DNA from 3 places in the Pseudomonas sp. NPDC090208 genome. Region 1 is predicted to be linked to each of the others. Evidence: riboswitches for the same ligand, from Rfam matches in the RefSeq annotation. Region 1 holds a riboswitch; each other region holds the start of a gene.
The links. Region 1 has a riboswitch for cobalamin ahead of ACIPL0_RS23920 (CbtB-domain containing protein). Riboswitches for the same ligand answer to the same signal wherever they lie in the genome.
Positions count from the first base shown of each region.

Region 2: linked by a shared signal. The riboswitch ahead of ACIPL0_RS30175 (ABC transporter substrate-binding protein) and the one ahead of ACIPL0_RS23920 (CbtB-domain containing protein) in region 1 are both predicted to bind cobalamin.
Region 3: linked by a shared signal. The riboswitch ahead of cobO (cob(I)yrinic acid a,c-diamide adenosyltransferase) and the one ahead of ACIPL0_RS23920 (CbtB-domain containing protein) in region 1 are both predicted to bind cobalamin.

Region 1 covers NZ_JBIVCU010000016.1:120,157-127,461, forward strand. Annotated here, with positions in the region: gene cobN (cobaltochelatase subunit CobN) at 1-574, opposite strand, end outside; gene cobW (cobalamin biosynthesis protein CobW) at 578-1,645, opposite strand; cobalamin riboswitch at 1,768-1,998, opposite strand; cobalamin riboswitch at 2,822-3,041, shown strand; gene ACIPL0_RS23920 (CbtB-domain containing protein) at 3,140-3,331, shown strand; gene ACIPL0_RS23925 (CbtA family protein) at 3,343-4,062, shown strand; gene ACIPL0_RS23930 (cobalamin biosynthesis protein) at 4,059-4,466, shown strand; gene cobM (precorrin-4 C(11)-methyltransferase) at 4,616-5,362, shown strand; gene nfuA (Fe-S biogenesis protein NfuA) at 5,579-6,172, opposite strand; gene ACIPL0_RS23945 (acyltransferase family protein) at 6,257-7,276, opposite strand.
Region 2 covers NZ_JBIVCU010000031.1:8,544-15,848, reverse strand. Annotated here, with positions in the region: gene ACIPL0_RS30185 (ABC transporter ATP-binding protein) at 747-1,532, opposite strand; gene ACIPL0_RS30180 (FecCD family ABC transporter permease) at 1,529-2,500, opposite strand; gene ACIPL0_RS30175 (ABC transporter substrate-binding protein) at 2,557-3,558, opposite strand; cobalamin riboswitch at 3,698-3,894, opposite strand; gene ACIPL0_RS30170 (SDR family NAD(P)-dependent oxidoreductase) at 4,485-5,228, shown strand; gene ACIPL0_RS30165 (ATP-binding protein) at 5,277-6,728, shown strand; gene ACIPL0_RS30160 (GGDEF domain-containing protein) at 6,843-7,305, shown strand, end outside.
Region 3 covers NZ_JBIVCU010000010.1:55,897-63,201, reverse strand. Annotated here, with positions in the region: gene cobD (threonine-phosphate decarboxylase CobD) at 1-548, opposite strand, end outside; gene cbiB (adenosylcobinamide-phosphate synthase CbiB) at 541-1,449, opposite strand; gene bluB (5,6-dimethylbenzimidazole synthase) at 1,446-2,096, opposite strand; gene ACIPL0_RS17520 (cobyrinate a,c-diamide synthase) at 2,254-3,549, opposite strand; gene cobO (cob(I)yrinic acid a,c-diamide adenosyltransferase) at 3,546-4,157, opposite strand; cobalamin riboswitch at 4,264-4,480, opposite strand; gene ACIPL0_RS17510 (PQQ-dependent sugar dehydrogenase) at 4,607-5,953, shown strand; gene ACIPL0_RS17505 (C40 family peptidase) at 6,198-6,734, opposite strand; gene ACIPL0_RS17500 (C40 family peptidase) at 6,823-7,305, opposite strand, start outside.

The DNA.
Region 1 (7,305 bases):
CGGCACTGGCCTTTTGCGGGTGATAGATCGCCGTGCGCGGCAACGCCTGCGGCTCGCTCCAGGGGTAATCGCGCCCGAGCCAGCGGTTGGCGAGACAATTGAACAATTGCAGGGCGTTGTGTTTGCCGCCCTGTCGCAAGTAATGCCAGAGCCGCTCGCGGTCCTCGACCGGCTCTGTACTGAGGTCACTGAGTTCCGGGTCGGGACGGTCGTCGCCCGGCACCAGAATCAGTTTCACGCCGCCGCCTTTTCTGGAAGCCGCCGTCAGTTCCACCAGCCGCTCGACGCCGTAGCGCCAGTAGCCGATGCCGCCGTGCAGGGAAATCAGGATGACCTTGGCGTGGCGCAGCACCTCGTCGACATACAGGTCGACCGAAGCGTGGTTCTGCACCTGCATCGGGTTGGCCAGACGCAGGCTGGGGTAATCGTCCGGCAACTGCTGCGCGGTTTCCGCCAGCAGCGCCAGATGGGAATCGCCGCTGCACAGGATCACCAGCTCGGCGGGGGTCTGTCCAAGATCGGCAATGCTGTCGTCCGGGACAAAGCCGCCGGGCTGGGTGCGCAGCAGGTGCATGGCTTAGCCTTGCAGCGCGGCGCGCAGTTGGGCTTCGAGCACGGCGGCGTCGAGTTCCTGACCGATCAGCACCAGATGGGTGTCGCGAGGCTCGTCGGCTTTCCACGGACGATCGAAGTGCTTGTCGAAGCGCGTACCGACGCCTTGCAACAGCAGGCGCATCGGCTTGCCCGGAATCGCCGCGAAGCCCTTGACCCGCAGGATACCGTGCTGCACCACCGCCTGAGTCAGGGCATCCAGCAGCAGTGATTCGTCGGCCTGCGGCAGCGTGATGGAGATCGAGTCGAAGGCGTCATGATCGTGGTCGTCGTGATCATCGTCGTCATGGTGCTCGTCGTGGTGAGTCTTGCGCCCGTCGATGTGCAGCTCCGACTCGGCACCCAGCCCCAGCAGGACGTTGATCGGCAACTGGCCTTTGCTGGCCTCGATGACTTTTACCGCCGGCGGCAGCTCTTCAGCGACTTCCGCACGCACGGCGGCCAGCGCTTCAGGCTCGATCATGTCGGTCTTGTTGAGAATCACCAGATCGGCGCTGGCCAGTTGGTCGGCGAACAGCTCATGCAGCGGCGATTCGTGATCCAGGTTCGGATCGAGCTTGCGCTGGGCATCGACCTGATCCGGGAAGGCGGCAAACGTGCCCGCCGCCACGGCCGGGCTGTCGACCACGGTGATCACCGCGTCGACGGTGCAGGCGTTGCGGATTTCCGGCCACTGGAAGGCTTGTACCAGCGGTTTCGGCAAGGCCAGACCGGACGTTTCGATGAGGATGTGGTCCAGATCGCCACGGCGGGCAACCAGTTCGCGCATGACCGGGAAGAACTCTTCCTGCACGGTGCAGCACAGGCAGCCGTTGGCCAGCTCGTAGACGCGGCCGATGGCTTCTTCCTCGGTGCAACCGATGGTGCATTGCTTGAGGATTTCACCGTCGATGCCCAGCTCGCCGAATTCATTGACGATCACCGCGATGCGGCGGCCTTCGGCGTTGTCCAGCATGTGCCGCAACAAGGTGGTCTTACCCGAGCCGAGAAAGCCGGTGACGATGGTGACGGGGAGTTTGGCCAGTGTTTTCATCGTTTGCCCTTGGGCTTGCGGCGGGCAAACGGGACGAGAGCCGCACGACCGTCAGCAAAGAAACGGCTCGCAGCTCGATTCGCCACCGGATCACCCCGCCCGGTTGTAGTGAGAATGCTTGGACGTGACGTCCGCTTCGAGGCAGGTCTCCTGGCTTACGGTGGTCAGTGCGCGTCGAGCGACTGACATCCATCGCGCCTTCCCGCTCGCGCAGTGGCTGTGCAATGAACATGACCGATTACAGTTGCGGGGGCAGCTGCGGCGTGCTCCGGACGGTGTCCGGACCGCATTCCCTTCTTAGCGCCCGTCACGGCCTGTTGGCGGATGGGCGAACCTCAAGTGCGCAAGGCTACGCAGTGACCTTGTGAAGGTCAATGTGAAAACCGTGAAGGACCGCCTGAAGCATTCGCCAACAAGCCGGCCCCACAGGGTTTACGTTTCGCTTTTCTGTAGCAGTCCGGCTTGCTGGCGATGGCGATCCCAAAGACGCCTTCGCGGGCGAGCCATGCTGCTACAGGGCTTGGTGGCGTGCTGAACTTGCCGGACACCCTGAGAAACGGTGGGAGCGAATTTATTCGCGATGGGGTGTTCATGACGATGGTTTTGTATCGCCTGGAAGGTCATCGCGAATGAATTCGCTCCCACAGTGGGTTTTCGCTGGTCCGGGGATGTGGCGGTATCTGACAACCCGCCTTCGCGGGCGAGCCCGCTCCCACAGGGAGTCTGTGTTTCGCCGGCTTTTGATCTGGCCTTTGATTTTGGGGCCCCGTCCCAGAAGGCCGAACGCAGGCGATGCGCAGTGGGCCGAGCGGCATGGATGCCGCGAGAGCCGCGTGGGCCATGGATGGCCCATTCGCGGCGGGCCCACGGAGCATTGCCGGAGTGAGGGTATGCCAAGCATTAGCGAGGCACCGTATGGCGGGGAAGAAAGCCCTTGGTTACTTGGGGCTTTTCCAAGTAACTCGCCGTAGGCGAAACAAGGCTGCGTTAGCAGACTCAGCGGAGTGTCAGACACGCCAAGGACACAGGATTTACGACGACTTCGTCGCCGCTCGCAGGACAAGCCAGCTCCTACATGGGTCTGCGTAACGTGCCGGAGGCGAAACAGGGCTGCGTCAGCAGATCAGCAATACGTCAGACACACCCCCGATTGACGGCCACCCCGCTCCGTGGTCTCCTACACAACTTGTTACGGGTGCCCTTCACAGGGTGAAACGGGAAACCGGTGCATGCAGACCCCTGAGGTCCGCATAAGTCCGGTGCTGCCCCCGCAACGGTAAGCGAGTGAAGAGTCAGATCCACTGTGTCGGCAGCGATATGGGAAGGCGATTCTTGACGGTGCGTGCACAACGCCCCCTCGCAAGCCCGGAGACCGGCCCAGTGACCTTTACATAACAAACCCGCGGTGGGCGGGCGCTGTTGCGTTGACTGCCGACTTTCGTCAGCGGTTTTCCTTGCGCCTTCCCGTTCGCCGATCATTTCGAGGGAAGCGCCATGTCGATCAGCACTACCAGCCCATCCACCGCCAGCACCACCACCAACACCCTGGCCCAGCGCCTGACCTCCGCCGTCAGCGCCATGATCCTCGGTGCCTGCCTGGTCTACTTCGCCGGCTTCTCGCACATCGACGCCGTACACAACGCCGCGCACGACACCCGTCACAGCTCCGCCTTCCCTTGCCACTGAGACCTGCCGTCATGTTCAAGCGAATCGCTCAAACGGCCGGTTTCACCGGACTGCTCGCCGCCCTGCTGCTGACCCTGTTTCAGAGCTTCTCGGTCGCGCCGCTGATCCTGCAGGCGGAAACCTACGAAAAATCCGCACCGGTCGAAGTCCACGAACATGCCGAAGGCGCCATGGCCGGCCATGTCCATGACGAAGAAGCCTGGGAGCCGGAAGACGGTTGGCAGCGCATTCTGTCCACCACCGGCGGCAATCTGGTGGTCGCTGTCGGCTTCTCGCTGATGCTGGCGGCGCTGTACACCCTGCGCGCCCCGCGCAGCATCGGCCAGGGCGCACTGTGGGGCCTGGCGGGCTTCGCCGTGTTCGTCGCCGCGCCGACCATGGGCCTGCCGCCGGAACTGCCGGGCACCGCGGCTGCCGATCTGACCCAACGGCAGATCTGGTGGATCGGCACCGCCGCCTCCACCGCTGTCGGTCTGGCGCTGATCGTGTTCGCCCATAACTGGCTGCTCAAGGCACTGGGCGTGGCGATTCTGGTGGTGCCGCACCTGATCGGCGCACCGCAACCGGCCGTGTATTCGGCACTGGCGCCGGAAGAGCTGGAGCACCAGTTCAAGATCGCCTCCTGGCTGACCAACGCGGCGTTCTGGGTCGCCATGGGCGTGATCAGCGCCTGGCTGTTCCGTCGTCACGACGCCAAACTGACCCAGTCCGAGCTCAATCACGCCGTATGAGTGAAGGTCGCAACCCCATGGTGATCGGCCTGGGCTGCCAGCGTGGCTGCCCGGCGTCGGTGCTGATGGGGTTGATCGATGTCTGTCTGCTGGAACAGCGCGTGCGTCTTTCCGATATCAGCGCCCTCGCCTCCATCGACAGCAAGTCGTCCGAGGCCGGGTTGCTGGAACTGGCCGAACATCTGCGCCTGCCGCTGGTTTTTTTCAGCGCTGCCGAACTGGCACCGTTCGAGACGCAATTGAGCCATCGCTCGCAGGTCGCATTCGACAACACCGGCTGCTACGGTGTTGCCGAAAGCGCGGCGCTGGCGATGGTTTCGCGCTTGTCGGGCGCGCCTGCCAGGCTGATGATCCCGCGCCGCAACAGCTCGCGAGCGACCTTTGCCTTGGCGACAACCCTGTGACGACGCGCTTTGCGTGGGAGCGAATTCATTCGCGAGAGGCCTGCAAGACCACCACCGATGTGTCGTCTGAGCTTTCGCATCGCGAATGAATTCGCTCCCGCCGTTCGCATGGGCGCCTGATCCAGCACCTAATATTCCCCGGAGTTTTCATGACCGTTTTCTTCATTGGCGCAGGCCCCGGTGATCCGGAGCTGATCACCGTCAAAGGCCAACGCCTGATCCGTACCTGCCCGGTGATCATCTATGCCGGATCGCTGGTGCCGGAAGCGGTGCTGGAGGGTCATCAAGCCGTTCAGGTGACCAACAGCGCCGAATTGCACCTGGAACAGATCATCGCCTTGATGAAATCTGCTCATGCAAACGGTCAGGATGTCGCTCGCGTACACTCTGGCGACCCGAGTCTGTATGGCGCCATCGGCGAGCAGATTCGTTGCCTGCGTGAGCTGGGCATTCCTTTCGAAATCATTCCCGGCGTCACCGCCACCGCCGCCTGCGCCGCCCTGCTCGGCACCGAACTGACCCTGCCGGACATTGCCCAGAGCGTGATTCTGACCCGCTATGCCGACAAGAGCCCGATGCCGGAGGGCGAAGCGCTGGCCGATCTGGCGCAGCACAAGACCACCATGGCGATCCACCTGGGGGTCAAGCATCTGGGCAATATCGTCGAAGAACTGACCCCGCATTACGGGGCGGACTGCCCGATTGCGGTGATTCACCGCGCCAGCTGGCCGGATCAGGACTGGGTGGTCGGCACCCTGGCGGATATCGAAGAAAAGGTGCGCAACAAGGGATTCCGGCGTACCGCGCTGATCCTGGTCGGGCGAGTGCTGGGCAATGAGGTGTTCAGCGAGTCGTCGCTGTATCGTGCCAGCCATGCTCATCTGTACCGACGCTGAACCTGTAGGAGCTGGCTTGTCCTGCGAGCGGCTGCGAAGCAGTCGTAAAACCGGCTAGCGTGGTGTTTCAGATAAATCGCGTGCTCCGGTTTTACGACGACTGCGTCGCCGCTCGCAGGGCAAGCCAGCTCCTACAACCGTCGCGGACAGTCAGAACTGTTCGCCCACAAAAAAGCCCCGAACCGGTCGGGGCTTTTTTCATGCAGATGCAAACGCTTAGTAATAGGCGTTTTCTTTCTGCGTGTGGTCGGTGACGTCACGGACGCCGGCCAGCTCGGGAATGCGCTCCAGCAGCGTGCGCTCGATACCTTCCTTGAGGGTCACGTCGGCCTGGCCGCAGCCCTGGCAACCGCCGCCGAATTGCAGCACGGCGATGTTCTTGTCGTCTTCCTCGACCACATCGATCAAGGTGACCTGACCGCCGTGGCTGGCCAGACCCGGGTTGATCTCGGTTTGCAGGTAGTAGTTGATGCGCTCGTTGATCGGGCTGTCGGCATTGACCATCGGCACTTTGGCGTTTGGTGCCTTGATGGTCAGCTGACCACCCATGCGGTCGGTGGCGTAGTCGACCACGGCATCTTCCAGGAACGCTTCGCTGAACGAATCGATCCAGGCAGTGAAGTTCTTCAGGCCGATGGCCTTGTCTTCAGGTTTCTCTTCACCCGGCTTGCAGTAAGCGATGCAGGTTTCAGCGTATTGGGTGCCAGGCTGGGTAATAAACACGCGGATGCCGATGCCCGGAGTGTTCTGCTTTTGCAGCAGATCGGCCAGGTAGTCGTGGGCGGCATCGGTAATAGTTATAGCGGTCATGAAAGTTCCTCGCAGACGTGGGGCGGAGTTTACGCCAATCAACCGCACCTTACAAAGCCCTAGTATTTTGGTCGGATAAAGGTTTCAGGAGAGCACAGCATCCTTGACCGCCCGGCGGCTGTCCAGCCAGCCCTTCATGCGTCGGTACAGGCCCTTCTCGATCCACTCGTAACTCAGCCACGCCCCCAGCGCGATCACCGGCACGCACACGGCGAACACCGCATATGGGTTCAGGCCATAGCGCTCGGCCATCAGCCAGCCACCATACAACACCAGCACATGCAGCAGGTACACCGAGTAGGAACAGTCGCCCATGGTCTTGAGCAGGCGGCTGCCGCGCAGGTACGGCTCCAGCGAAATGCAGGCCACCACGATCACCGCGCTCGGCAGGCCCCAGTTGAGCAGGCGTGGCGCAGGCACCAGTTGCTTGATGGTCAGCAGTGCCCCGGCAATCGCCAGCAGCGGCAGCCACAGGCGCTCGCTGATCCAGCCACGGCGATAGATAACACCAATACCGATGCCGAGCAGAAATTCATAAACGATATCGTTGGCATAGAAACGACTGATCAGCCCCGAACGCCCCAGCACATCGGTGACCGCGAACAGCGCGGCGGCCACGATCAGCGGACGCAGCCGCTGCTGAAACAGGAAGACCATGGAAAACAGCACGTAGAACAGCATCTCGTAGTTCAGCGTCCAGCCGACGTTGAGGGTCGGATACAAGCCATAGCCGCCGGGGTTTTCCGAAGGAATGAACAGCAGCGAGAGAATGAAGCTCTGCCAGTCCACCACCTGATGGGGCAACAGTGGATGGGCGACCACCACCAGCAGCCCCATGATCAGGGTGTACAGCCAGTAGGCCGGCACGATGCGAATGATGCGGTTGAGCATGAAACGGCTGACGGGAATGTCCTTGTCCACCGTGGACAGGTAGATCACCAGACCGCTGATGACGAAGAAGACATCGACGCCGACGGCGCCTTTTTCAGTGAAAAACCGGCCGATCGGGCCGCTGGGATGGAAGTCGAAAAAAATCTGCATGAAGTGGTGACACACAACGACCCACGCGGCGAGTGCCCGCAGGGCTTGAACCGAAATCAACATCTGCAACCTCTTGCTTGTCCGGGCTTGAG
Region 2 (7,305 bases), on a different contig from region 1:
ACAGACCCTGTGGGAGCGGGCTTGCCCGCGAAGATGGCAGGGCAGTCCACATCGCGTTGTCTGACCTGACGCCTTCGCGGGCGAGCCTCGCTCCCACGGCCTTCGGCCAGAATCAAAAGCAGATGGCACACACCGCTCCGTAGCAGTCCGGCTTGCCGGCGGTGGCGATCTTGAGGACGCCTTCGCGGGCAAGCCCGCTCCCACAAGGAATCTGTGTTTCGCAGGCTTTTGATCTGGCTTTTGATCTGGCTTTTGATTTTGATCTGGGGCCCCGTTCCAGAAGGCCGAACGCAGGCGATGCGTAGTGGGCCGAGCGGCATGGATGCCGCGAGAGCCGCGTGGGCCATGGATGGCCCATTCGCGGCGGGCCCACGGAGCATTGCCGGAGTGAGGGAACACCGAGCATTAGCGAGGTGCCGTATGGCGGGGTAAAGAGCCCTTGGTTACTTGGGGCTTTTCCAAGTAACTCGCCGCCAGGCGAAACAAGGCTGCGTTAGCAGACCAGCAATCTATCAGACACACCGCATGCACCGGTTTTACGACGACTTCGTCGCCGGTCGCAGGACAAGCCAGCTCCTACAAAGGTCCGCGTAACTCGCCGTCAGGCGAAACAGGGCTGCGTTAGCAGACCATGCGATCCGTCAGACACACCGAGTGCACAGGTTTTACGACGACTGCGTCGCCGGTCGCAGGGCAAGCCAGCTCCTACAGGTGGCGCAGCGTTCAGGACGCAATACCGGAGCCGATTACAGCGCCCTCAACCGCAACCACCGCGATCCATCCAGCGGATCCGTCAACCAGTGGCCCGACACCCCGAACGTCTCACGCAACCGCTCCGGCGTCAGCACCTCGGCGGGCGGGCCCAGCGCCACCAGACGCCCGCTGTCCATCACCGCCAGACGATCACACCCCAACGCCTGATTGAGATCATGCAAGGCAATCACCGTCGTCACCGGCAAGCCGTGAACCAACCGCAGAATCGACAATTGCTGCTGAATATCCAGATGATTGGTCGGCTCATCCAGCAACAGCATCTGCGGCCGCTGCGCCAGGGCGCGGGCGATGTGGCCGCGCTGGCGCTCGCCACCGGACAGCGTGTGCCAGGCCCGATGGGTCAAATGCTCCAGGCCGACATCGGCGATGGCCTGAGCGACGATGCGGCGGTCTTCCTCGCTCCACGGCGTCAGCGCCGACAGCCACGGCGTGCGCCCCAGCTCCACGGCCTGCAACAGGCTGATCGCATCGCCGGTTTCCGCGTGTTGCTCCACCAGCGCCAGTTGCCGGGCGATGTCGCGACGCTTCAGGCTCGACAGCGCTTGATCGCCCAGACGAACCTCGCCCGCCGTAGGCTTCAGCAGCCCGGCCAGCAACCGCAGCAGGGTCGATTTACCGGAGCCGTTGGGGCCGACGATGCCGAGGTTTTCGCCGGTATGAATACTCAGGTTCACCTCGCTGAGCAACGGCGAACCCTTGATCGCATAACTCAAACGCTGGCCTTGCAAGGCACAGGTCTGCCCGTTGAACGCGTTCATCGGCTGCGGCTCCCACGGATCAGGATCAAGGCAAACACCGGCGCTCCGACCAGCGCGGTGATCACGCCGATCGGCAACACCTGACCCTTGATCAACGTGCGCGACAGCACATCGGCAGCGATCAGAAACAGCGCGCCGCTCAAGGCGCTGAGGGGCAGCAGGCGGCTGTGGCGGACCCCGGCGATCATGCGCACCGCGTGGGGAATCACCAGCCCGACGAAACCGATGGAGCCGACGATCGACACCAGTACCGCCGTGACCAGCGCTGCGCTGGCGATCAGGATCACCTGCACCCGGCGCACCGGCACCCCCAGCGAGGCCGCCGAATCGGCGCCGAAGGTGAAGGCATCCAGCGCCCGGCGATACCAGACACAGACCAGCAGCCCGGCCAGCACCACTGGCACGCTCAGCCATACCGACGACCAGCGCACGCCGCTGAGGTTGCCCAGCAGCCAGAACATGATGCCGCGTGCCTGTTCGGCGCTGGCGGATTTGGTGATGAGAAATGCTGTCAGCGCATTGAACAACTGCGATCCGGCGATTCCGGCGAGGATGATCTGTCCGGCGCTGTTCTGTCCTTGAGAGGAACGGGCGAGCAGGGCGACCAGAGCAAACGCCGCCATCGCCCCGATAAAGGCACCGGCCGACAGTGACAGAGCTCCTGCGCCGAAGCCGATGATCGCCACCAGCACCGCGCCGGTCGACGCGCCTGCAGAAATCCCCAACAGGTAAGGGTCGGCCAGCGGGTTGCGCAACAGCGACTGCAACACCACGCCGGCCACCGCCAACCCGGCACCGCAGGCTGCCGCGACAATGGCGCGGGTCAGCCGATAGTTCCAGACAATGCCCTCGTCGATGGGATCGAGCGGATAACCCGCCGCCCACAATTTGTTCGCCAGCACCTGGAAAATCGTTGGCAGGCCGATGGTGGTTTCACCGATGGCGACCCCGGCAATGATCGCCAGCATCAACACGATGCCGACCCACAGACCATGACCGAGCAGGCGTTGCAAGCGCTCGCGACTCATTGCCCGGCGGTGGCCTGGGCCAGTTGTTCGATGCCGTCGAACAGACGTACGCCGGACTCCATGGCATTGGCGTCCATGATCACGATGCGATTGTTTTTCACCGCGTCCATGTTGCGGGTGACCGGGTCGGACTTGAGAAACGCCAGCTTCTTCTCATGGTCATCCGCCGGGAAGCGGCGGCGGTCCATTCGCGCGATGACAATGATGTCCGGGTTGGCCCTGGCGATGGTTTCCCAACCCACGGTCGGCCATTCCTCATCGGAGTCGACGACGTTGCGCATGCCCAGGGTATCGAGCATGAAGTTGGGAATGCCTTTGCGTCCGGCCACGTACGGATCGACCTTGAGGTCGGCGCTGGAGAACCAGAACACCACCGACGGGTGCTTGTCGTCATGGGCTTTTGCCTGCTCGACAGCCTTGGTCAGACGTGCCCGGTAGCCGTCGATCAGTTGTTGGCCGCGGTCCTGCACGTCGAAGATTTCCGCCAGTTGGGCGATGCCCTTGTACAGCGTGTCGATGCGGAAAGCCTGCAGCCGCGTGCCGTCGGCGCCGACGAGATTGTCCTTGCCTTCGCAGTCGGACGGCAGGATGTAGGTCGGGATTTTCAGGTCTTGGAACTGCTCGCGGGTGGCGACCGCACCTTGGGGGCCGACCATCCATTCGAACTGCACCGGCACCAGATCGGGACGTTTGCCGATCACCGATTCGAAACTCGGCGCGTTGTCGGCCAGGCGTTCGACCTTGTCGTTGGCCGCCTTGAACGGTGGCAGTACCGGGTTGAACCACAGCGAGGTACCGACCATGTGCTCGCCCAGGCCGAGGGCATAGAGGATTTCGCTGGCGGCCTGGCCGATGGTCACGGTTTTCTCGGGCGCCTTGGCGAAGGTCAGCGGCATGCCGCAGTTGTCGAGGTGCAAGGGATAGTGCGTCGAGTCGGCGAATGCCGCGCCGGACAGGGGCAGGGCGAGAAGCAGGGAAGCAAGGCGGCGCAGCGACATGAAAGGTGATCTCCAGTAAACCCGTTGGCCGGTGAGGCAGGCACTGGAAAGCACATCCCGACTTGCTGCAAAAAACGCAGGGCAAGGGCAGATCGCGCACGCGGCGCAGACGGATGTCCTTCCCGGACACCCCGCCGGTGGATGATTGACGCTTGCCGGCAGGTCTCCTGACTGACGCTTCATCGCCATGCTCCGGCCTTCCCGGGATCAACCCAGTGGCAATCGTGGAGCAGGCTCGGCGCCTACAGTTGCGGGGACAGTTCCGTTTGAGCCGATGCCGCTGGCCCGTGGATTCCCTATTAATTCCGTGTGGAAACCGGCGGCGGGGATACTAAACGATTCGATCTGTGGAGGCGAATTCGACGACGGTGAACCCGCAGCGCCGGTGTTGGCGATCTCAAGCATGTCACCGCCGGCAAGCCGGACTGCTACAGGGGCTGGTGTCATGCAGAAATCATCTGAACGACACATAACCCGTGGGAGGGAGCCCCGCTCGCGAAAGCGTCATCCCGGTCAATGCTGTGTTGACTGACCCACCGCCTTCGCGAGCAGGGCTCCCTCCCACAAAATGCTGTGTTTGCCGCCTGACGGGTGAGCAATCCAAAACCTGTAGCAGCATGGCTTGCCAGCGGTGGGGGCCTGGCATGTCACCGCCGGCAAGCCGGACTGCTACGCCAATATCACCAACGCCTTTGTGGGAGCGGGCTTGCCCGCGAAAGCGTCCGGTCAGGCAACGCCGCCTCGCCAGGCTGGCCCACGTAGTCATAACGACCCCGCAGAGTCTTTATGACCGCAGATCATCGTGAGTCAAATTAACCGCAATCTCGCCCAACCCCTTGTTTTTCTGAGTTTTAAGACATGGCACGAATCCTGAAACCACCCCCGGGGAATGCCTTTTCTGTCTCAGCCCTCAGGAAGAACGCGATATGAACAGTGAATTCAACGATCGTCTGGCCGTGGTCACCGGGGCCAGCTCCGGCATCGGTCTGGTTCTCACCGAGCGCCTGCTCGACAGCGGCGCCTATGTGGTGGCGATGGCGCGCCGTGCCGGTGGGCTTGAAGCACTGAAAGGCCGTTACGACGAACGCCTGCATTACCTGCCGGGAGACGTGACCGACGCCGAGGATCTGCAGCGTCTGGCCGACTACACGAAAACCCTCGGACCGCTGGATTATCTGGTGCCCAACGCGGGCGTGGCGTTATTGGCCGACGGTCTGGATTCCACCGGCTTTCAGCGCAACTGGACGGTCAACGGCGAGGGTGCGCTGAACACCCTGGCCGCGTTGCGCAGCCAGTTGGTCGCTCCGGCGTCAGTGGTGTTCATCGGCACCTTCCTCTCGGCACTGGCTTTTCCGGGGCTGGCCGGTTACATCGCGTCGAAAGCTGCCCTCAGCGCCCACGCCCGCACGCTGGCAGTGGAACTGGCCGGCGCCGGTGTGCGGGTCAACGTGGTGTCGCCGGGCCCGACCGCAACGCCGATCTGGGGATCGCTCGGCCTGCCCGGCGAGCAACTGGATGCTGTGGCCCAGGCGGTCAACGCGCGTCTGCTCGATGGCCGCTTTCTGGAACCGGCGGCGGTGGTCGATGTGATCCTGTTCATGCTCTCCAGCGCCGCGCGCAGCATCCATGGTCAGGACATCGTCGTCGACGGTGGTTACACCCTGCGCTGATTGGCGCAGACCCTTTTCAATGTCTTTCCATGGAAACGGAGGCCGCCGTTGAGCGATGCCCGCAATTGTCGGTTCGATGAAGTCCTGGAGTTCGGCCCGTTCCGGCTGTACCCGGGCACGCGTCGGCTGGAAAAGAACGGCCAGCCGTTTGCCTTGGGCAATCGCGCCTTGGATTTGTTGATCTCGCTGGCCGAGCACGCCGGCGAGGTGGTCGACAAACGAACCCTGATTGCGCGGACCTGGCGCGACGGCGCGGTGGATGACAGCAACCTGCGAGTCAACATCGCCAGCCTGCGCAAGGCCTTGGGCAATGCGGTCGACGGCGGGCATTACGTCAGCAACATTCCGGGCCGCGGCTATTGCTTCGTGGCCCGGGTCAGCCGGCGTCGCGTGGCGCCGACAGCTGGAGAGGGCGCCGCGACAGCAGCGGGGCCGGTGCAGTGCGGGTTGCCGCCGATGCCGGTGCGACTGTCAGGGCGTGAACAGGTTGTCGCCAGCCTTGGCGCGAGTCTGAACCAGCGCCGCCTGCTGTCGATTGTCGGGCCGGGCGGCAGTGGCAAATCCTGTGTGGCGGTCGCTGTTGGGCATGAGGCGTTCTGGACGTTCGAGCGCCGCGTGCATTATCTCGATCTGACGGTGGTGGCAGGCGAGGGCGCGCGGTTACCCCGGACCCTGTGCCGATTGCTCGACCTGGCCGAACCCAAAGGCGATCCCTGCGTTGCCCTCGCAGGCTATTTTGCCGGCCACCGCAGCCTGTTGATTCTCGACAACTGCGAGCATCTGGCCGACGCCGTTGCCGCGTTGAGTGAGCAACTGATCGGCGCCTGCCCCGAGCTGCACCTGCTGCTGACCAGCCGTGAAGCGCTGCGCAGTGAGGGTGAGTGGGTCTACCCGTTGCCGCCATTGGCCTGCTCTCCGGGCCACGTCGACACGGAACAGGCGCTGGCGTATCCGGCGCTGCGCCTGTTTGTCGAACAGGCGCAAAGCACGGGCAGCGATCTGGTGCTGGATGATGCGTCTGTGGCCTTGATCGGCGACATCTGCCGACGCCTGGAAGGGCTGCCGCTGGCCATCAATATCGCTGCTCGTCGGGTCGGCACCCTCGGCTTGCAGCGCCTGGCCGAATTATTGGGCGATGTCGCGAGTCTCGACTGGCAGGGGCGCCGTACTGCGCCGGCCAGGCAACGGAGCCTGCGGGCGTCGCTGGACTGGAGTCACGGCTTGATTGCAGAGGACGCACGGCGGGTGTTCGTTCAACTGGCAGCGTTCGATGGCGGCTTCAGCCTCGACGATGCGCTGCGAGCGGTGGGGCAGGACACTCCGGAACAGCCGCTGCAGGTCGAGGTTCTGGAACGGTTGGTGGCCGCCTCGCTGCTCGTGGTCGCGCCGACGGCGCAGGGCCAGGTCAGCTATCGAATGAGCGAAAGCAGCCGGGTATATGCGCTCAGCCTGGCCCGTGATGCCGCTGCCGGCGCCCGTCGTTTTGACCTGGCACGTTGATCGGGCAGGGCGCAATGCCAAATAAACGCGGTTTATAGTTGCCTGTGTTGTATACCGTCATAGCACGATGCCACAATCGCGCGTTGTCACGGTGACACAAAGCAGGCGGATCGAATGGACGTCCTTGAGATTCAACACGAGCGTGATGTCCTGATACGGGCCCAGGTGCGCAGCGATCGCATGCACCTGTTGTTTCGCCAGAGCTTTTTTTCCGTGTTCGGCAGCCTGTTGGGCGCATTGATGCTCAGCTGGCTGTGCTTTGACCGGGTCGACCACGGGGTGATGTATCGCTGGCTGATCGTGCTGGGGGCTTCCACCTGCCTGCGGCTGGCGATGTTGCTGGTGTATTTCCGCAGCCCCGTCGATGCCCGCACCCCGGAGCGCTGGGAGCCGATTTACTGGGCGACGCTGGTGTTGTCGGCGTCGATCTGGGGTGGCGGCGCGGTGGCGCTGATGAGCGGCGGCGATCTTCTGACCCAAACCCTGGTGCTGCTGTTTGCCGTGGGCATGTCGGTCAGCGCGGTGTCGTGTTATTCGGCTTATCGCTCCATGGTGCTGGTGTCGATTGGCCTGGTGT
Region 3 (7,305 bases), on a different contig from region 1:
CCGGGGCGCTGGGTTTCTGCCGCCAGGCTCAACTCCGGGGTGTTGTCCATGAACGCTTCGTCGACCACCAGCCAGCCGCCGCGCTGGGCCAGCCGCCAGTGCCATTCCAGCAGACGCTCGGGTGTCAGGCTCAGGCCGGTCGGGTTGTTCGGGTTGACCACCACCAGCACGTCGAGCACATCGATAAAACGCTCGACCTCGTGCTCAAGCACCTCACGTACCAGAAAACCGTTGCTGCGCCAGGCCTCGGCGTGTTCGGCATAGCACGGCGACAACACGCCGACCTTACCGGCCTGACGCAAGCGCGGCAGTGCCTGAATCGCGGCTTGCGAGCCGGCCACCGGCAGCAGATCGGGCGCACCGTAATAGGCGCGGGCGGCACTTTCCAGGCCGTCGTCGGTTTCCGGCAAGCGCGCCCAGGCCGCCTCCGGGATCGGCGGAATCGGCCAGGACCACGGTGAGATGCCACTGGACAGGTCGAGCCAGTCGCCCGCCGCGATACCGTATTTCGCTACCGCACCCCGCAGCCGCCCGCCGTGTTCAAGCATAGAATTCAGTCCCCAGACAGAGGATCAGCAGCCACAGCCAGACGCCGCGCTGCACCAGTTGCCAGCCACGATCGATGGAACCGGCGTCGGCCGGTACACCCTCACCCAGTTGCGCACGTTCGTGCAGCTCGCCGTGATAGATCGCCGAGCCACCCAATTCAACGCCCAGCGCACCAGCACCGGCAGCCATCACCGGCCCGGCGTTGGGGCTGTCCCATTTCGGCGCCTGAGTGCGCCAGCAACGCAGCGCCAGTCGGGTCTTGCCGAGCAGTGCGTAGGTCAATGCCACCAGGCGGGCCGGAATGTAGTTCAGCAGGTCGTCGATTTTCGCTGCCGCCCAGCCGAAACGCTCGAAACGCTCGTTGCGATAGCCCCACATGGCGTCCAGCGTATTGCTCAGGCGATACAGCACCACGCCGGGCGCACCGAGCACGGCAAACCAGAAGATCGCCGCGAACACCGCGTCGCTGCCGTTTTCCAGCACCGACTCGGTGGCGGCACGGGCGACCTGAGTGGCGTCCAGCTCCGAGGTCTGGCGGCTGACCAGATAACCCACGCGGCGGCGGGCTTCTTCAAGATCATCGCCACGCAACGCGCGCGCCACCGGCTCGACATGTTCGCCGAGGCTGCGCAGCCCCAGCGCGCAGTACAGCGCCAGCACCTCCACCAGCCAGCCGATCCAAGGCAGCCAGCTCAATGCGGTGGCCAGCAGGGTCAGCGGAATCACCGCAATAAACCAGGCGGTCACGCCATGGCTGCGCCAGCCTCGGCCGCCGGCATTGAAACGTTGCTCGATGCGCTCGGCGAACCTGCCGAACGCCACCAGCGGGTGGTTTCGTTTTGGCTCGCCAAGCAGCGCATCCAGCGCAACCCCGGCGACACTCAATAACGCCACACTCATGAATTCACTCCCCATGTGTTCTCGTACAGCAGTTCCTGTAGCGGGCGCTCCTGCGCCCAGCCTTCCAGTACCAGCATCGGCGCCGGATAGAATTCCTTGACCGGCCCCAGGCAGAGTACCGCCAGGGGCTTTGAACCGGCTGGCATCTTCAGCAGGTCGGCCAGCGCCTGAGGTTCGAACAGCGACACCCAGCCCATGCCCAGCCCTTCGGCCCGGGCCGCCAGCCAGAGATTCTGGATCGCGCAGGACAGCGACGCCATGTCCATCTCCGGCAAGGTGCGTCGGCCAAAGATGTGTTTTTCCCGATCGTCCATCAGCGCGGCAACCAGCACCTCGGCACAGTCGTTGATACCTTCGACCTTGAGTTTCATGAAGTCATCGGAGCGTTCGCCCAACGCCTCGGCAGTGCGCACCCGTTCGGCCTCGACCAGTGCCTGGATCTGCCCACGCAAGGCGCGGTCGCTGATGCGGATGAAACGCCATGGCTGCATCAGGCCGACACTCGGCGCGTGATGGGCCGCCGCCAGCAAACGTGCGAGCAATTCGGGTGCCACCGTGCCGCCGCTGAAGTGACGCATGTCCCGCCGCTCGGCAATCGCCCGGTACACCGCCGCGCGTTCGGCGTCGTTGAAGGCGTGGTCAGTCATGACAAGCCTCCATTTGCCAGATGAGCAGGTTCGGCTGTGGGAGCGAATTCATTCGCGAGAGGTCCGCACGGTCGATACAGCTGCATTCGATACAGCCGCATTGCCTGGCATGCCTCATCGCGAATGAATTCGCTCCCACAAGGTTTCGCTGCGAACGTCATGGCTTCAACAGCGCCGCCATCGCCCGGGGGTTCGACGGGAAATAGAAATGCACGTACGAGGCCGTCATCCGCCCCTGCCGATACACCGCCTCGGCGCCGCGCCCGCCGTTGGGACTGACACCCCGGGCAATCGGCGTCCATTCGGTGCTGGTCAGGGAATGGTGATAGGTATGCCCGCGCAGCGTGCCTTCCGGCAACTCCACCGCCTGCAACGCCAGTGCCGCCAGACGCTTCTGCATCACCGCTTCGCCGTCGAGCAGGCCGACCAGTTCGGCGCGCTGCCCATCGACATCGGTCAGCGCATCGAGCAGGTACAACATGCCGCCACACTCGGCCAGCAACGGCTTGCCTGCGGCGTGGTGAGCACGGATGGCGTCGAGCATCGAGGTGTTCTGCGCCAGGGTCCGGTGATGCAACTCGGGATAACCTCCGGGCAGGTACAGGCTGTCGGCCGGTGGCAGTTCGCGGTCGCGGATCGGCGAGAAAAAGCTCAGCTCGGCGCCCATGTTGCGCAACAGGTCGAGGCTGGCGCCGTAGGTGAAGGCGAAGGCTTCATCATGGGCCACGGCAATGCGCACCCCGGCCAGCAAAGGCTCGGGGGTCACAAAATCGGGCGCCGCGAAAGTCACCGCTGGCGGCAAGGTCGCGTCGCAGGTGCTGGCCAGCGCCTCCGCAGCGGCGTCCAGACGCACATCCAGATCGTTCAGCTCGCTGGCTTGCACCAGGCCCAGGTGGCGGCTCGGCAGTTCGATACCGGTGTCCCGCGACAGCGCGCCATACCAGCGCAATCCTTCGGTCAGGCTGCCTTCCAGCAACTGCGCGTGGCGCACGGTGCCGACGCGGTTGGCCAGTACACCGGCAAACGGCAGGTCTGCCTGATAGCGCGCCAGTCCTAACGCCAGGGCGCCGAAGGTCTGGGCCATGGCCGTGCCGTCGATCACCGCCAGCACCGGCACACCGAAATGCCGGGCCAGATCGGCGCTGGACGGTGTGCCGTCGAACAGGCCCATCACCCCTTCGATGAGGATCAGGTCAGCTTCAGCGGCCGCTTCCCACAGCAGCCGACGGCTTTCTTCCGCGCCGACCATCCACATGTCCAACTGGTACACCGGATGGCCGCTGGCCCGTTCGAGAATCATCGGATCGAGAAAATCCGGCCCGCACTTGAAGACGCGGACCTTGCGCCCCAGATTGCGGTGCAGGCGCGCCAGCGCGGCGGTCACGGTGGTCTTGCCCTGACCGGACGCCGGCGCGGCGATCAACACCGCGGGACACTGTCTGGGCTCGCTCACAGTTCGATGCCTTTCTGTGCCTTGATACCGGCCTGAAACGCGTGCTTGACCATGGCGATTTCCGACACGGTGTCGGACAGGTCAATGAGTTCCTGTTTCGCGCCACGCCCGGTGATCACCACATGTTGCATCGGCGGACGGGCCTGCAGGTCGCTGAGCACCTGATCCAGATCGAGATAGCCATGCTTGAGGGCGATGTTCAGTTCATCGAGGATCACCAGACTGACGCCCGGGTCCTGCAGCAATTGCCGGGTCACCCCCCAGGCGGCTTCGGCAGCAGCGATGTCGCGCTGACGGTCCTGGGTTTCCCAGGTGAAACCTTCGCCCATGACGTGGTAGCGCACCTGCTCGGGGAAACGGCGGAAAAACAGTTCTTCGCCGGTCGCGTTGCGGCCCTTGATGAACTGCACCACGCCGCACTGCATGCCGTGGCCCATCGCCCGGGCGAGCATGCCGAAGGCGGAGCTGCTCTTGCCTTTGCCGTTGCCGGTCAATACCAGCAACAGGCCGCATTCATTGGGTGCGCTGGCAATGCGCTCGTCGATCACGGCCTTTTTGCGCAGCATGCGCGCCAGGTGGCGTTCGTCACGTTCGGTGGATTCGCTCATCTCAGCTCTCCGCTTGAGGGCAGGTGTGGCACACGGCAGACGCGGGCAAAGACTGACAGCAGGCGCCGGACAAGGCCGGGCCCGCGCAGAGCATCGCCCTCCGTGATGCTGTTCGGATGGATCAGGCCGGTCTCCGGACTCATGAGCGACGTGCGACTTTCGCGCGAGCCACGCGCCTTCCCATGTCCGAAAACACAGTGGCACCGTGCGTGGCCTTGACTCATTTACCGTTGCGGAGGCAGTGCCGGGATGGTGCAGCGAGTCACGCACCGGCTTCCCTGTTTCACCCCGACTGGCGGGGCACCTGAAACAATCGGCGAAGGTTAGAGGGTTGACCCCGGAGCGTCAATCGAACCCGTGATTCGGTTCAGCCATTGAACCCCCGACAGCGCCTGCACCTCTATTCATAAAGACGCCGTCGACTGGTGGCGACGAAATGGAGATCGACCATGCTCACGCTCAGACCCCAGGTTGTCGTTGTGTTGTTGCTCGCCGCCGGCCTTGCCGCCTGCGGCGAATCTTCCCGGCTGCAGGTCGCGGACGGCATGGGGCCGTCGCCGCAGCTGCCGGAACCGAACAAGACGCTGTTTCCAACGGTGAACATCGCCCCGGCAGTCGGCTGGCCGACAGGCGCGAAACCGACGGCAGCGCCGGGCACCCAGGTTGCCGCCTTCGCCAAGAACCTTGATCACCCGCGCTGGCTCTACGTGCTGCCCAACGGCGACGTGCTGGTGGCGGAAACCAACGCCCCGCCCAAACCCGATGACGGCAAGGGCATTCGTGGCTGGGTCATGAAGAAAGTCATGGGCCGCGCCGGGGCCGGCGTGCCGAGCGCCAACCGCATCACCCTGCTGCGCGACAAGGACCATGACGGCGTCGCCGAAACCCGTACGGTGTTCATCGACCATCTGAATTCGCCATTCGGCATGGCCCTGGTGGGCAACAATTTCTATGTCGCCGACACCGACCGCCTGCTGCGTTTCAACTACGAACCCGGCGCCACCTCGATCAAGGGCGAGCCGCTGAAGGTGACTGACCTGCCCGGCGGCACACTGAATCACCACTGGACCAAGAACGTCATCGCCAGTCCTGATGGCAGCAAGCTGTATGTCACCGTCGGCTCCAACAGCAACGTCGGTGAAAACGGTCTGGACGCGGAAAAAGGCCGGGCGGCGATCTGGGAAGTGGACGCTGCCACCGGCAATCACCGGATATTCGCCTCCGGCCTGCGCAACCCCAACGGCATGGATTGGGACCCGCACACCGGCAAGCTGTGGACGGCGGTCAACGAGCGTGACGAAATCGGCAGCGACCTGGTGCCCGATTACGTGACCTCGGTGCAAGACGGCGCCTTTTATGGCTGGCCGTTCAGTTATTACGGCCAGCATGTCGATGTGCGGGTGTCGCCACAGAATCCTGAGCTGGTGCAGAAAGCCATCGCCCCGGACTTCGCGGTCGGCCCGCACACTGCGTCACTGGGATTGGCGTTCGCCGATGGCAAGTCGCTGCCGGCGCCGTTCAACGAAGGTTTGTTCGTCGGCCAGCACGGCTCGTGGAACCGCAAACCCCACAGCGGCTACAAGGTGCTGTTCGTACCGTTCAAGGACGGCAAGCCGAGCGGCACCCCGGTGGATCTGCTGACCGGCTTCCTCAACGCCGACGAAAAAGCCCAGGGCCGCCCGGTGGGGGTGGTCAACGACAACAAAGGCGGCGTGCTGGTGGCCGACGATGTCGGCAATGTGATCTGGCGGGTAACAGCGGCGCGGACGGTGCAGGCGAGCAATACAGCCCAATGACGCGGCGCCTCGCACATGCGGCGCCTGTGCAATGGGCGCCGCGCGCCCTGTAGGAGCTGGCTTGCCCTGCGACCTGCCGGGAACCGGCAGTAAATCCTGACGACTATGCATTCCTGACACACCGCGCTTGCCGGATTTACGACGACTTCGTCGCCGGTCGCAGGACAAGCCAGCTCCTACATCGACCGTGTCACAAGCCAGCTCCTACATCGACCGCGACACAAGCCAGTCCCCCGAAATAGCCTTATTGCCGCGCCAGATTCGACGGCTGGATCACTCGCTTGGCGTTCAGCCAGGCTTTCTGCCAATAGGGCTTGTCGAGGCTGTCCAGCTTGACCGTGCCGCCAGTGGCCGGGGCATGGACGAAGCGGCCTTCGCCGACATAGATACCGGCATGGCTGACGTTGGAGCCGCCGTTGGTGGCGAAGAACACCAGATCACCGGTCTGCAACTCGCTGCGATCGATGTCCGGACCGCGCAGGTTGATCATCTCGCGGGTCGAGCGCGGCAAGGTAATGCCTGCGGCGCCCTGATACACGTAGCCGATCAGACCACTGCAATCGAAACCGGAATCCGGCGTGTTGCCGCCCCAGCGATAGGGCGTGCCGACCAGCCCGATGGCACGCAGCAGTACGTCATCGGCGAGCGGAGAAGAAAACTGGGAGGGAGCAGATACCACAGGCCGGGAAACGACCTTGGGTGGGGATGGCGGTGGATTACTGGAACAGGCGGCCAGCAATACAGCCAGAGAAGCAACAGCCAGGCGTACCGTAATCGACATAAACACAACAACCTTTGAGGATGCGGCTTACTCTGCCGGGAGCCGAAGCAACGTGCAATCGGGGTTTCCCCGGTTGCACGCTTTAATATCAACGATGTGGACGCGGGTGTTTAAGTGTAGTCGAGGACATCGCGGTCGTGGTTTCTGGCCCTTTGCCGGGTGCCATGGCCAGCGCGCGCTTGGCTTCGATGAACGTACGGGCCCAGTAGGCGTCGTCGAGACTGTCGACACGCACACCACCGCTGCGGCGGCTGCTGGAATGGATGAACTGGTCATCGCCCAGATAGATGCCGGCATGGCTGACGCGACCACGGCCTGCGGTGCTGAAGAACAGCAGGTCACCTGGCTTGAGGTCGTTGCGTTTGACCAGAGGGGCATCGATGTTGATCATTTCGCGGGAAGAACGCGGCAGGCTCATGCCGGCCTCTTCACGGAACAGGTAACCGATGAAACCGCTGCAGTCGAAACCGGAAGTGGTCGAGGTACCACCGAAACGGTATCGGGTGCCAATCAGCGACTTGCCACGCTCGAGAATGCTGTCAGCCAGTACCGGCAACTGGTAAGGCTTGTT